Linked DNA regions of Trichocoleus sp. FACHB-46. The protein of the gene in region 2 interacts with the protein of the main gene of each other region in a pairwise test. Links are inferred from orthologs where the notes say so. Each region holds a gene or a part of one and is shown on either strand. Other genes may lie near its edges.

Evidence for each region. The genes of interacting proteins can lie anywhere in the genome.
Region 1: the proteins of def (region 2) and H6F72_RS17665 interact in binary tests that used the Escherichia coli proteins (3 or more experiments, as listed by UniProt). The link is inferred for Trichocoleus sp. FACHB-46 from one-to-one orthologs.

The regions. Positions count from the first base shown.
Region 1 is NZ_JACJOD010000030.1:261,179-264,087, forward strand. It holds H6F72_RS17665 (aspartate-semialdehyde dehydrogenase), read right to left. Parts: upstream 2,023-2,909; coding sequence 979-2,022; downstream 1-978. Other genes in the region: dapA (4-hydroxy-tetrahydrodipicolinate synthase), read right to left, coding at 26-910; tig (trigger factor), read left to right, coding at 2,864-2,909.
Region 2 is NZ_JACJOD010000030.1:96,877-103,253, forward strand. Bases 1,795-4,695 are described here. They hold def (peptide deformylase), read right to left. Parts: upstream 3,577-4,695; coding sequence 3,013-3,576; downstream 1,795-3,012. Other genes in these bases: H6F72_RS16975 (PrsW family glutamic-type intramembrane protease), read right to left, coding at 1,795-2,517; H6F72_RS16980 (hypothetical protein), read right to left, coding at 2,565-2,759; H6F72_RS16990 (S-layer family protein), read right to left, coding at 3,822-4,695. Outside these bases: H6F72_RS16965 (CHAT domain-containing protein), read left to right, coding at 1-305; H6F72_RS16970 (hypothetical protein), read left to right, coding at 393-1,007; more of H6F72_RS16975, read right to left, coding at 1,135-1,794; more of H6F72_RS16990, read right to left, coding at 4,696-6,377. UniProt on the Escherichia coli protein: Removes the formyl group from the N-terminal Met of newly synthesized proteins. Requires at least a dipeptide for an efficient rate of reaction. N-terminal L-methionine is a prerequisite for activity but the enzyme has broad specificity at other positions.

The DNA of each region.
Region 1 (2,909 bases), 160 kb from region 2 along the record:
TGCCCTACTCAACTCAGCCAGGATGCTAGAGCAGAGCCAACTCAGCGAGAACAGTCTTCAAGGCTGCGACAACATCGGTGGGTGGATCACAGAGCGGTAGCCGGGAAGGGCCTACCTCCCAACCTCGAAGTTTCATAGCTGCCTTGACAGGAATTGGATTTGTCGTCAAAAACAAAGCCTTAAATAAAGGGAAGAGGCGCAGATGAATTTGTGTGGCTGCCTGAACTTGTCCTTGTTCAAACGCTTGAATCATTTGTTGCAGTTCTGGGCCAACGATATGGCTGGCAACACTGACTACACCTTTAGCTCCTACAGCAAGCAAGGGTAAGGTCAAGGAGTCGTCCCCTGCATACATTGTAAATTCTGGAGGGGTCAATCGTCGAATTTGACTGGCTTGATCTACGTTACCACTGGCTTCCTTGATTGCCACAATATTAGGAATGTCAGCTAAGCGGGCCACGGTTTCGGGTTGTAGGTTTTGCCCCGTCCGACCTGGCACGTTATAGAGCATTAAAGGTAGATCAGGACTTGCTTGTGCGATCGCCTTAAAGTGTTGGTAGAGCCCTTCTTGGGGTGGCTTATTGTAGTAAGGCACAACCTGCAAAGACCCGTCTAAGCCTAGCTTCTCGGCTTTTTGGGTGGCAGCGATCGCTTCTTGGGAAGAATTCGAGCCAGTGCCTGCCATTACCTTAGCTTTGCCTGCGACTGCCTTTTGCACTACCTGAAACAGCTCGTACTCCTCATCCCAACTGAGAGTCGGAGATTCGCCTGTAGTGCCACACACAACCAGGGTATCTGTTCCATTATCGGCTAAATAAGCTGCTAGTTGCTCTGCAACAGAATAATTAACCGTGCCATCTGCTTTAAATGGCGTGAGCATCGCAGTGAGAACGCGTCCAAAATCTACCACGCTCTTTCAACTTCTCCTCATGATGAATAGGTCAGGAATTTTTAGCTGTGAGTCAGCAGTTGTCCTCATCAAGTCGCTAAGGCAGGAGCCGCAGGCTGAAGCAGATTTCTTGCAACCAGTAATTCAGCAATTTGCACTGCATTAAGAGCCGCTCCTTTGCGAATCTGGTCTCCGCTCAACCAAAGTTCTAACCCACAGGGATGAGACAAGTCTTGACGAATTCGACCCACCAAAACTTCGTCACGGCCACTCGCTTCAATGGGCATCGGGAAATAATTAGCTTGCCAATCTTCAACTAATTTGACCCCAGGCGCTTGGCTCAACAATTCTCTAGCCTGAGCCACATCAAAAGGTGCATCAAACTCTAGGTTAATCGCTTCTGAGTGAGCCCGGAGTACGGGAACCCGTATGCAAGTTGCCGTGATTCTGAGATCGGGAGCACCGAAGATTTTGCGAGTTTCATGCACCATCTTCAACTCTTCTTCGCAGTAACCCTGATCAGTCAGCTTAGAGTTGTGCGGGAATAAGTTAAAAGCTAGCGGGTAAGGAAAAACTTCACTAGTAGGAGTTTCACCTTGCAAGATTGCTTTGGCTTGAGTTTTAACTTCTTCCATTGCCCGCGCACCCGCGCCGCTGGCAGATTGGTAAGTAGCTGCCACAATCCGCTTAATGGGTTGAATTTGGTGCAATGGCCAAATGGCAACTGACATCAAGATAGTAGTGCAGTTGGGGTTGGCAATGATGCCTTGGTGCCTAGCAGCAGCGTCCGGATTAACCTCTGGAACGACCAATGGTACTTGGGGGTCCATGCGAAAAGCACTGGAGTTGTCAATCACGACTGCTCCTGCTGCCACTGCCTTGGGTGCCCAAGCTTTAGAGATCGAACCTCCAGCGGAAGCTAGAACTAAATCTACATTGGCAAATGAGTTTTCGCCGACGGCTTCGATGGGTAATTCTTCGCCTTGAAAGGTGAGGGTGCGTCCAGCCGACCGAGGAGAAGCCAGTAGCTTCAGCTCGGAGACTGGAAATTGGCGACTTTGCAACAACTCAATGAGTTCCGTCCCAACTGCACCCGTTGCTCCCAAAATAGCGACTTTATAAGACTGACCCAAATTAATTGCCTCCTGTGATACCGATAATTTTTGCGATTGAACAAAAAATATTTGAAGAAATATAAGGTTAGAGCTAGGTCTTTACAGGTAAATCTAAGAGTCGGTTGGCTAACTTTGCTGGATTTTTAGCTGTTGGATCTGCTAGCTCACAAGGCTTTTTATAAGATTTTCTTTTGTTTAAGATTTATTAGATGAGGTTAGATCATGAATTTAGAGGTTTTCTTAGTGATAAGTCTCAAAAATTGAGGTTTCAACATTTTAACGGATTTTGTTCGGACTGAAAAATAGCTCGCCTTGTCTAAGTAGGAGTCTCAGCACTCCTCAACTAAGATCTTCGCATAAGACTGGGTTTTATCCGCTTAACTTTGTGCTCTGAGGTGCGATCGCTGCTGAGCAAAGCTAGCTGTAACAATACGGGCACTAGATTGAGGGGCAAGAGCACTAAAGTCATTGGGTGCCTTTGAGTGCTACTCTGCCAAAGAACAGCCCAGATGAACTTTAGATCAAATTTAATTCATCTCGTTCATGGCTGGTTAGGATCGGTTAGGATAGCTAATTGCAGTTAAGCGAAATTTCCCCGAATTGCTGAACTGAGCTCTTTCGCTCTGACCTTTGGTTAAGTGATAGAGCAGGTGATTAGTCCTGTGAAAGCTAAGTCATACCGATCGCCCTGAGTATGCCCGGAGTACTTAATGCCTACAGTAATCAAGTTGTTGCTGGGCCAAGGGCTGACCTTTAATGTCAGGGATTGCTCAAGGAAACCTGTGCTTTAGGGCACTGTATCACAAACCTCAATCCCTGTTGAACCAGAAAGTTTAGTTGTCTAAAAACTGCAGAGCCAATGAAAGTTACCCAGGAAAAACTTCCCGCCAGTCAGATTGGTTTGG
Region 2 (6,377 bases):
ACGGAGTAATTCGGGTAGGCAGCCAAGGAGATAATGATTTGGTTTTACCAGAAGCTGGAGTTTCTCGATACCATGCCAAAATTTTCTATAGAGATGCTTCAGATCAGCCAGATAACCAGCCAGCCTACATCCTGCAAGATGTGTCTCGATATGGAACTTTCATTTTAGGGTCAAATGGCTGGCGAAGAATCCACCAACAGGAAGTCTCTTTGCGCTCTGGAGTTCAGCTAAAATTTGGCAATCCTAATGGGCAAGCGTTAGAGTTTTTGATCGAGCGCCCAACTTCTGAGGAAAACCACATCTAAGCCAATTGGCCTAAATTTCAATTGCTTGCGGAACTTCCAAAAATCGGCGTGTAGCTACCCACGTCAAATGCAATCAGGAGTAGCACGATGAGAAACGGAACTATGCACTCAGACTATTTCGAGCACTCTCAATTCCAAGTTGAACTAGATGATTTACTAGAGGCTACTCTGAGCATCGATACTCCTTACCCTTGGAACATCGCAGACCCGGAAGCAGCGTCCTATCTGGAAAAGCTAGAGCAAGGATTTTCTCTAGATAACTGGCCTGAGGATGAAGTAGCAGCGCGATCGCAGGACTTCTTCGCTCGTCTAGATGGAATTTGGGCACAAAATTCTCTATCGCAGCGTTTTGCTACCTGGGCTCCTCAAAGTGTTTTAAACGCGATTGTGCAGCAAGCTCAAAAGCTGGTTGCTAGCAATTTGTCTCTCGCTGAGCAGCTAGTTCAGTGCGTGCAGCAAAGCTTACCTAATTGGGATGCTGATGACCTGCAAGTCTTAGCACGTCCGCTGGCTTATGCGATGCGGGGTGTAGAAGCAGAAACCACTGAAGTTGTGGAGTCTACGCTTAAGGCAGTGCGACCCGTAAGTTGGGAAGAGCTATCAGAACTGGAGCAGGCCCGTCTGAGCCTGTCGATCGCTCGTTGTGCTTTGGCTCAGCTGCATCAAACTGACAGCGCTCAAACTGATGAGAGTTGTGAATGATGAGCTAGGCATTGATAGTCTCCGTTGAGTTTTAGGTATAAAAGATTGCTTTCAATGATTCTATTCAAGCATCCTCTGAGAACTGCATCATCGCCCAACTGGGCGAACTGAGCTAAAAGTTCAAAGGCTAAGGAGACTTGGAAAGCCGAGTAGCAAAGTTTTGAGAGCGTGTCGGTGACAGTTGTCGAGCCTTGAGGATTGCTGCTGCCAAAAAAGCATAAGAGACAACTCCAACGATCATCAGCAGTAGAGCGTTAATGGTACCAGCTGCATTCCATAAAGCATGCAGGATCGCTGCGGTAAGATAGCCGATGCTGAGAATGAACCAACGTTTTCTAGGTTTGAGCACAGTGAGACCTACAAAATAACCTAGGTAGCCACTGTAAGCAATATGACCAGCCACAGAGCCCAGAACTCGTGGAATTAAGAGTTGGAGACCTTCTAGGGAACTAGACTGCTGCTCAATGTCTGGAACGTATTGGCCCAAAGTTTCTACTAGCGTAAATCCAGCGGCGGCAGCGGTGCCCAACAAAATGCCATCTAGAGGTTCCCAAACGCCAATTTGTTCTCGCCAGGGCGATCGCAGACAGCGACCGAGCCAGTAAGCTAGCAGGACGGGCAGAGCTTTTAGCAACTCCTCCATCAAGCCAGCCCCAAAGAACATGCTAGTGATGAGCCTGAGAAAACTAGTAGACTCATCTGGAATTGGTAAACGACCGGGAAGCACTTGGCGAAACAGCACAATGAAAGTCGATAGAATGGGACTCCGCAAAATGAGCACCATGACGCCTAGAGCCCCTAGTAGCACCCACCACGGCTTTCTTTTACCGCAGAGCTGATAAACGAGATAATAAGCTGCCCCGACTAGGTAGGTAGCAAGCAGCAGATTAAAGGCGACTGGCTGACCCACAGCGGCAAACATAAGCACGACAAAGCCGACTGTGACGATACCAGGAACTAAGTAGGCTTTGTGCGCTAGCTCTCTTCCAGTCGAAAGAATAGGAAATAGTTGCGTTAAAGTGACCGAGTCTGTCGCTACTAACCGAGGGCTTCTTAAGGGCGGTGCGGTGGCAGCAGACTGGAAGGGCACAGTATGGCTAGGCTGTGGCACGACCGCTAAATGGGAAGCAGCTGAAGGCTCGACTAAATGACACTCAAAAATAAATTCTGGGCCGTTACCACCGAGCCCAATGCGATCGCCGACCTGCAAAACTTGGCACCCCTGTAAGCGCTGTCCATTTAAGTAAGTGCCATTGGCGCTATTAAGGTCGCAAATTTCCCAGAGCGGTTCTTGAACTTGAGTTTTGAAGTTGAGGATGGGACGGATTTGAGCATGTCGTCGTGACACCATCCCAAACAAACTTGAGTCTAAAACAATCTGGCAATAAGTATCTCGTCCAACCGTTACTGATTGGGTGCGCGACAACGGGTAGCAAGGAGAATTCCGTTCTATAGAAGTTGCAGAAGGAACTTGCCAGAGGAAGGCGACGTAAGGATCTTGATCCGTCATCGTCACGAAGGCTGGGTTTTAAAAGCTAGGCTTATCTTGCCACACTTTCACTGGTTTGCCCTGGCATCTCGAACCGCTGCCAAGAAAAAGACTACAGTCAACGGGATGCTAATGGCCAGAATAATTCCGGTGACTAGTCCACCTAGATCTGGTTTTCCAGAAGATAGCTCAAATACAGAGCCAACCGCAGCGATCGCGGCTACGCAAGAACCGCCCAAGAATACACCACTTTTCGGGGTCAATGCTATTCAACCTTTAATCAAGCAACAATAGTAAAGAATAGATGCAATCAGTCACTAATGCTTAAAGAATGTAGGGCGGATCTATAAATAGCCCTTCAAATAGCCCTTCGGTCAATCACTAACTCAGCAACACTCTGGGCTTGATTCTGTGATTACGATTAACCTCTATGAGAGATTTGCAGGTTCGCGTACAAGCTCACGTAGAAAAATCTCATAGAGGCTACAGCGTCATTTCCGAATTTAGACAATCGCCCTAAGCAACAGGCTTCACAGCCTGAGCCGAAAACCCATACTTAGCCAGCTCTTGATTGAGTGCTAGGCCATTCTCGACTCGGTCTACAAATAACACACCGTTTAAGTGATCCATTTCATGCTGAATCGCCCGAGAGAGTAGTCCAGTTGCAGTTAGTTTCTGTGGCCGTCCATACTCGTCTTTATAAGACACCTCGACTGCCGCAGGTCGTTTGACATCTAGATAAACCCCTGGAATGCTGAGGCAGCCTTCTTGAGCTACACAAATATCGCGGCCCATGTGCTTGACGCTGGGATTGATCAAGATCAGCGGTTGATTAGTGGGGTCATCTGGTTCGCAATCTATGACAATCAGTTGTTTCTGCACAGCTACTTGGGGAGCAGCCAACCCAATACCATCAGCGCTGTACATGGTTTGGAGCATTTCACGTACTAAATCGCGGATTTCTGCATCCACTTTATTAATTCGCTTTGCTGGCTGGCGTAAGACGCGATCGCCAAGATGGTGAATTTCCAGAGGCGGATTATCTAACTTTTTCTTTTCGACAAGAACCTCAGAAGTCATGAACGTATGCTCGCAATTAGGGCTAAATTCCGGAATGATTCCGCTTTACATTCATCTTATCAACCCTTGCTCTGGATTGCCTGGGTAGAAAATGCCTAATTTGCGATCGCACCCGGCTGAACTGGGATTGCTTTAAAGACAAAAGAGGTGTGGTTTACCACACCTCTTCTCAATTAACACTAGTTGTCGATTCAACCTTTACTCAAGAGCAAGTTGAAATCAGCTTGGTTTCCAGTGGCCTCACTCTAAACTGTGAAATGGTTTTCGATGGAAACATTGAGCGTGTAACTATCATTCGCCGTGAGCGGTGTACCCGTGATTCCGCTGCCAATGGTGTTGGTTGACTCAACCTTGGCAACTCCAATAACGTAACGCCCTGGGGCATTAAAGTTATAGGTCAGATATGAATCATTCAAGGACGAACTACCAGCATCAGGGCTACCAGCATCATCATTTGTTGCTAAGAGAGTACCTCTGTTGTCAAAGAGGAATATCTCGGTATCCAAAGCCGCAGTACCACCCTGATCGGCAAAGTCAATATCAAAGATACCTTGGACAGAACCTTGCCCTGAGGCACTACCGATAATAAACGAGTAGTAGTCAAAGGAGCCATCTCCCCTAACTGAGACAGAGGTGTGCGGAATGGTTGTAGCAGCAGTGATGTTTTCGTTGGCGGCTAAGGAGAAATTAGAATCAATGCTCTGAGCCACGATCAAATTTACTGTCGCTGTCGCATTGCCGCCTGCGCCATCACTCACTGTGTAAGTGAAGCTATCACTGCCATTAGCGCCACTAGTAGCGTTGTAGACATAGGTACCATCAGGTCTAGCCTCCAAGCTACCACGGGTTGGCTGGGTGGTACTGGCGATCGTTAGGGTTCCCTCAACATCCGTATCATTGGCTAACAAGGTACCAGGAATGATGGTGGTTGAAGTCGTAGCATCTACTACTAATAGGTCAGCCGAAGCTTTGGGTAAGTCGTTGACAGCAGCAACCGTGATATTGACTGTGGCAGAAGCCGTTCCCCCATTGCCATCACTGATGGTGTAGGTGAAGCTATCAGAGCCGTTGAAGTTGGTCGTCGGGGTATAGCGGAAGGTACCGTTGTTGCTGATAACGGAGCCATTCGCAGGATTGGTATTTCCGGTAATTGACAGAGTGTTGCCCTCAACATCAGTGTCATTCGCTAGGGCTGCGATCGTGACTACTGTATCTTCGTTAGTTGTGACCGTATCACTGTTGGCAATCGGAGCATCATTGACCGGGGTGATGGTGACATTAACTGTGGCAGAAGCAGAGCCACCATTGCCATCACCGATGGTATAGGTGAAGCTGTCTGTGCCATTCGCATTCGCATTGGGCGTGTAAGTGAAGACGCCGTTGTTGCTGACCACAGAGCCCCGAGTGGGATTGACAGAGACCCCTGTAATCGAAAGGGGATTGCCTTCTACATCCGTGTCATTGGTCAGGACAGGGATGTTGACCTGTGTGTCTTCAGTGGTGCTTGCTGTATCGCTGATGGCAATCGGAGCATCGTTGACTGGAGTGATGGTGACATTAACTGTGGCAGAAGCAGAGCCGCCATTGCCATCACTGATGGTGTAGGTGAAGCTGTCTGAGCCATTCGCATTCGCATTGGGCGTGTAAGTGAAGACGCCGTTGTTGTTGACCACAGAGCCCCGGGTGGGATTGACAGAGACCCCTGTAATCGAAAGGGGATTGCCTTCTACATCCGTGTCATTGGTCAGGACAGGGATGTTGACCTGGGTGTCTTCAGGGGTGCTTGCCGTATCGCTGATGGCAATCGGAGCATCATTGACCGCGTTAACCGTGATGTTGACCGTTGCCGAGGCAGAGCCGCCATTGCCATCACTGATGGTGTAGGTGAAGCTGTCTGTGCCATTCGCATTCGCATTGGGCGTGTAAGTGAAGACGCCGTTGTTTTGGCTCAGGCTACCCTTGGTCGCCAGAGAGAAATTACTAACACTCAGAACATCGTTTTCAGCATCGGTGTCATTAGCAAAAGCATTAATCGTGACCACTGTGTCTTCAGGGGTGCTTGCTGTATCGCTGATGGCGATCGGAGCATCATTGACCGCGTTAACCGTGATGTTGACTGTGGCCGAGGCAGAGCCGCCATTGCCATCACTGATGGTGTAGGTGAAGCTGTCTGTGCCATTCACATTCGCATTGGGCGTGTAAGTGAAGACGCCGTTGTTGTTGACCACAGAGCCCCGAGTGGGATTGACAGAGACCCCTGTAATCGAAAGGGGATTGCCTTCTACATCGGTGTCATTGGTCAGGACAGGGATGTTGACCTGGGTGTCTTCAGGGGTGCTTGCCGTATCGCTGATGGCAATCGGAGCATCATTGACTGGGGTGATGGTGACATTAACTGTGGCAGAAGCAGAGCCGCCATTGCCATCACTGATGGTGTAGGTGAAGCTGTCTGTGCCATTCGCATTCGCATTGGGCGTGTAAGTGAAGACGCCGTTGTTTTGGCTCAGGCTACCTTTGGTCGCAAGGGAGAAATTACTAACACTCAGAACATCGCCTTCAGCATCCGTGTCATTGGTCAGGACAGGGATGTTGACCTGTGTGTCTTCAGTGGTGCTTGCTGTATCGCTGATGGCAATCGGAGCATCATTGACCGCGTTAACCGTGATGTTGACTGTGGCAGAAGCAGAGCCACCGTTGCTATCAGTAATGGTGTAGGTAAAGCTATCTGTGCCGTTGAAATTGGTGTTTGGGGTGTAGCGGAAGGTGCCATTTCCCTGATCAATTAGCTGACCATTCGTAGC